DNA from 2 places in the Bacillus sp. OTU2372 genome. Region 1 is predicted to be linked to the other one. Evidence: predicted binding sites of a transcription regulator. Region 1 holds the regulator's gene; the other holds the start of a gene.
The links. The regulator Rex, encoded in region 1, represses fermentation and respiration genes when NADH is low (regulators of the CRP and FNR family bind a similar motif). The targets are predictions, from matches to a motif close to TTGTGAAATATTTCACAA.
Positions count from the first base shown of each region.

Region 2: AAHB15_RS14960 (L-lactate dehydrogenase) is a predicted target of Rex. The motif match lies at 906-923, and genes of this name have one in related genera.

Region 1 is NZ_JASATK010000027.1:50,738-53,223, reverse strand. It holds gene AAHB15_RS25785 (ABC-F family ATP-binding cassette domain-containing protein) at 1-174, opposite strand, end outside; gene moaC (cyclic pyranopterin monophosphate synthase MoaC) at 452-949, shown strand; gene AAHB15_RS25775 (redox-sensing transcriptional repressor Rex) at 985-1,638, shown strand; gene AAHB15_RS25770 (YhbD family protein) at 1,745-2,368, shown strand; gene AAHB15_RS25765 (polymer-forming cytoskeletal protein) at 2,381-2,486, shown strand, end outside.
Region 2 is NZ_JASATK010000008.1:109,052-111,537, reverse strand. It holds gene AAHB15_RS14965 (HoxN/HupN/NixA family nickel/cobalt transporter) at 63-779, shown strand; gene AAHB15_RS14960 (L-lactate dehydrogenase) at 1,024-1,971, shown strand; gene AAHB15_RS14955 (MFS transporter) at 2,002-2,486, shown strand, end outside.

The DNA of each region.
Region 1 (2,486 bases):
TCCGCCATCGTGGGACAGGTGTCCGGCAATAATCTTTAATAACGTTGATTTTCCCGCACCATTTCGTCCGACAAGGGCCACACGGTCGCGGGTTTGTAATTCAAGCTTTATATTCGATAAAATAAGCTCAGCGCCATAATATTTTTGCAGCTGGTTCACTTGTAGTAAAATCATTTTAAATCACCTCTATTAACAACAAAACGTAAAATAGGATTACGTCAGATCTTTTATAAAAAACGGCTGTATTCGATTTCATTTGTTTAGTGAAAAACTTCACTAAGTTTCAGCTTTCAAAATTACCTACCATACAAATAGTGTACCTTATAAGCGTAATGACAGCAATAAAGAGTAATCGATGGCACTTTTTTCAAGAAAAATGTATATTTCGCTCAAAGTTTCACACACATAGTGTTAAAAATAGTGTATTATTTTTTTGTAGGAGGATTTTTTTATGGCAGAATTTACGCACTTTAATGAAGAAGGCAGAGCTAAAATGGTTGATGTCAGCGACAAACCCGAAACGGCACGCACGGCTCTTGCTCAATCGAGTATTATCGTAAGTGAAGAAATATATCAAAAAATAACGAACCATGAAATGAAAAAAGGTGATGTCTTAGCTGTCGCACAAGTTGCAGCGGTAATGGCAGCGAAAAAGACTTGGGATATTATTCCCATGTGTCACCCGATTCCATTAACAGGGGTCAATATATCCTTCTCATGGGAACAGAATCAAAATGGAAGCTATCAGTTGCATATTGCTGCAGCCGTTAAAACAAAAGGGAATACAGGTGTTGAAATGGAAGCGCTCACAGCTGCATCAGCATGCGCTTTAACCGTTTATGATATGTGCAAAGCAGTAGATAAAGGTATGATCATTGGACCAACTTACTTAGTTGAGAAAACGGGCGGAAAAAATGGGGACTTCAAAAGAACCGAACAAGTTAAATAATATTATCAAATTTTTATAATGGGGTGTGGGAGATTATGAGTAATGAAACGATGAAGATACCACAGGCGACAGCAAAACGGCTGCCCCTCTATTATCGATTTTTAAAAAATCTGCATACTTCAGGTAAACAAAGAGTTTCGTCTGCAGAACTAAGTGAAGCGGTAAAGGTAGACAGTGCGACAATCCGCCGAGACTTTTCCTATTTTGGGGCCTTGGGGAAAAAGGGATATGGCTACAATGTCAACTATTTGTTGACCTTTTTCCGTAAGACACTTGATCAAGATGAATTAACAAAGGTTGCGTTAATTGGGGTTGGGAATCTAGGTACTGCCTTTTTAAATTATAATTTCTTAAAAAACAATAATACAAAAATTGAAGTTGCCTTTGATGTCGATCCGGCAAAAGAGGGAACAAAAATTCGTGAAGTTCCGGTTTATCCGATGGATGATCTCGAAAAAGTGCTCTTAGAGGAAAAAATATCTGTTGTCATTCTAACGGTTCCAGCACCTGTTGCCCAAGTGATTACCGACAGGCTGGCAAAAGCTGAAGTGAGAGGGATCTTAAATTTCACTCCAGCACGATTAAATGTCCCTTCATCGATCAGGGTTCATCACATCGACTTGGCAGTGGAACTGCAGTCTTTAGTTTACTTCTTAAAGCATTACCCAACAGAAGAAATAGAGGAATAATGATAAAAGGGTGTTTCACTTACAAAAATTAGTGAAACACTTTTTTTATCACTTTACTAGCATAACAGTGTTATGTTACACTGTTTTCAGAAAGGGGTTATCTAAAATGAGCGACGATTTAATTTCTAAGAAGGAGCTACTGGAACTTGCCGGTATCTCTTATGGGCAGCTCTACCGATGGAAACGGAAAGATCTTATCCCCGAAGAGTGGTTTATCCGAAAATCCACCTTTACTGGACAGGAAACGTTCTTTCCAAAAGAAAAGGTTTTAGAGCGGATTAATAAAATCCAGACCATGAAGGATAATTTGTCTTTGGATGAATTAGCAGATATGTTTTCACCTAATATTAGTGATTTAGAGCTGGAAAAGGACGATCTTATAAAACGCAACATTGTTTCACCACCTGTAATGGATATCTATTTGGAAATGGATAAGGGCGGTCATCAGTTTACCTTTTCAAGAATGCTCGAAGTTTATGTATTAGAGAAACTTTTACAATCGGGTGAAATAAATTTAGATGAAGGTAAAATGCTGCTTCAGGTCTTAAAGGACAACGCGCATGTGATAAAACAGAAAAAATGTGAATTAGTGATAACAAGAAAGCTTGGCGTTTCCTCCTGCCTGTTGCTGATTAATTCAGAGGCCTTTCATTTTGAACCGGGAACAAAAGTGGTCACTGTATTATCTATGATGACATGTATGGAAGAAATTAAAGCTAAATTATTATAAGGGAGAATGACTATGGAAACGAATCGAAGAGGGGACCTGGTCATCAATGGACTTGGTTCGTCCAATGGAGGACATTTTTCTCTGGTTACACTGAATGGAAGTGGGACCGTAAATAGTG
Region 2 (2,486 bases), on a different contig from region 1:
TAGCATTTTTCATTACTAGAATTCATACCTTAAAAAAAGTCTTTACTAATTAGGAGGAAATTATGGAGATAGGTTTTCTATCCATTCTAGCTTTAGGATTTGTTCTCGGAATCAAGCATGCCATCGAGCCCGATCATGTTATCGCTGTTTCTACCATTGCCAGCCAAAGTAAAAAATTATTCAAATCCACTCTAGCAGGCGTTTTCTGGGGAATTGGCCATACAGCGACATTATTCATTATTGGAGTAATCCTCATTTTAATGAAGGGGGAAATACCCGAAAAATGGGCGATGTCATTAGAATTTTTAGTAGGAATCATGCTTGTCTACCTTGGTTTAACCACTCTACTCTCTTTAAAAAATATCCACCTTCACCAGCATGAACATGACGGGGACGAGCATAAACACCTCCACTCCCATTCTCATAGCGGAAAGCATCAGCATAAACACCAACATCAAAATGTTTCATACCTGAAATCCCTGTTTATTGGTTTAGTCCATGGTCTAGCCGGAAGCGGTGCAATGGTCTTACTAACGATGAGTACAGTCAAGAGTGTTTGGGAGGCGGCTGTTTATATCCTAATATTCGGTGCAGGTACCATTTTGGGTATGCTTTTCTTTACCACGATTATTGGGATACCTTTCGTTTTTAGTGCTAAAAAACGCGTGCTAAATCAAACCCTTACCCGGCTGACAGGTGTCATTAGCATCGCTTTTGGGATGTATTACATGTACAACTTAGCAGTAACCGAGGGATTATATAAACTTTGGTTACAGTAGTTCATAAAGAAAGTCCTTTTCCTTTGTATAGGAGGAGGACTTTTTCAATGGGTATTTTTCAGGGAACCGTCCCCCCCGCTACTTGTAAAGGCTTTCAACAAAAGGTTCATAGTAACGTCACATTTATTGTGAAAAACTTCACAATCGGGTGATATACTAACATCGTCAAGTTATTAATTAATCATTACATCCAGAATATAGCTTATATCATTTTATTAATTTCATATAAAAGGGAGAGAACATCATGGAAAACAGAAATAAGAAAGTGAATCGAGTAGTTTTAATTGGAACAGGTGCAGTCGGATGCAGCTATGCCTATTCAATGATTAATCAAGGAGTAGCAGAAGAGTTAGTGCTGATAGATGTGAATGAGGCAAAATCAGAAGGCGAAGCAATGGACCTCAACCATGGAATCCCATTTGCTCCATCCCCTATCAACGTATGGAGCGGCTCTTATCAAGATTGTGAAACTGCAGACCTAGTTGTTATTACAGCAGGATTGGCTCAAAAGCCAGGTGAAACCCGTTTACAATTAGTCGAAAAGAACACAAAAATCTTTAAAGAAATTGTAAAAAACATCATGGCCAGTGGCTTTGACGGCATCTTCTTGGTCGCAACAAACCCTGTCGACATCTTAACCTATGTGACTTGGAAAGAATCTGGTCTCCCAAAAGAGCGAGTGATTGGTTCTGGTACTGTCTTAGATTCTGCACGTCTCCGCTTTGCGCTTGGCCAGCATTTTAACATGGACACACGAAATGTTCATGCTTATATCATTGGTGAACACGGAGATACAGAACTTCCGGTTTGGAGCCGCGCCTCAGTAGGTGTGGAAAGACTTGAAGAACTTCCCGCCGAAAAACTAAACAAAGAATGCCTAGAGCAAATTTTCGTTAACGTCCGTGATGCGGCCTATCATATCATTGAACGAAAAGGCGCTACCTACTATGGTATTGGGATGTCTCTTGTTCGAATTACAAAAGCAATTTTAAATAATGAAAACTGTATCTTAACTGTATCTTCTTATCTAGATGGCCAATATGGACAACAAGATGTGTTTATCGGCGTTCCAGCTGTCATTAACCGTGGCGGAATCCGCGAAGTTATCGAAATCGACTTAAATGAAAAAGAAAAACAGCAATTTAATCACTCAGTTACTGTATTAAAGGAAACAATGAAACCTGTAATTTAAATAGACTCTTTGCCAGAGATGAACTCTCTAATGAAAGCAGATGAAAATATGGAAACGATAAATCATACCAAAAAAGGTTATTTTATGATGGCGGTTTTATGGCTGGCCTATGTAACCTTTGCCATGAACTGGGTGGCGGGTTCTTCCTTAACACCGCAAATAACCGAAACATTTTTCGGTGGACCGGTCAATCCGATTATTTCTCAATTAGTGAACTATTCGATTACGACAGCGCGTGTATTTGCCAACATTTTAGCAGCAATAGTACTCATGAAATTAGGACCAAGAAAAGCAGCAGGCACGGCGATTGGCCTGTTAATGATGGGGCTTGTCGCGATTTATCTGCCTAATTATTGGGCCTATACAGTCGCTCGGATGGTCATGGCCGTAGGTGGCTCGATGGTGATTGTCTACATGAACCCAATCGTTGCCCACTATGTAAAAAATTCAAAAACAAAGCTGCGCATTAATGCGGCCAATACGGTCGCCTATAATGCTGGTGCCTTTATTGTGGC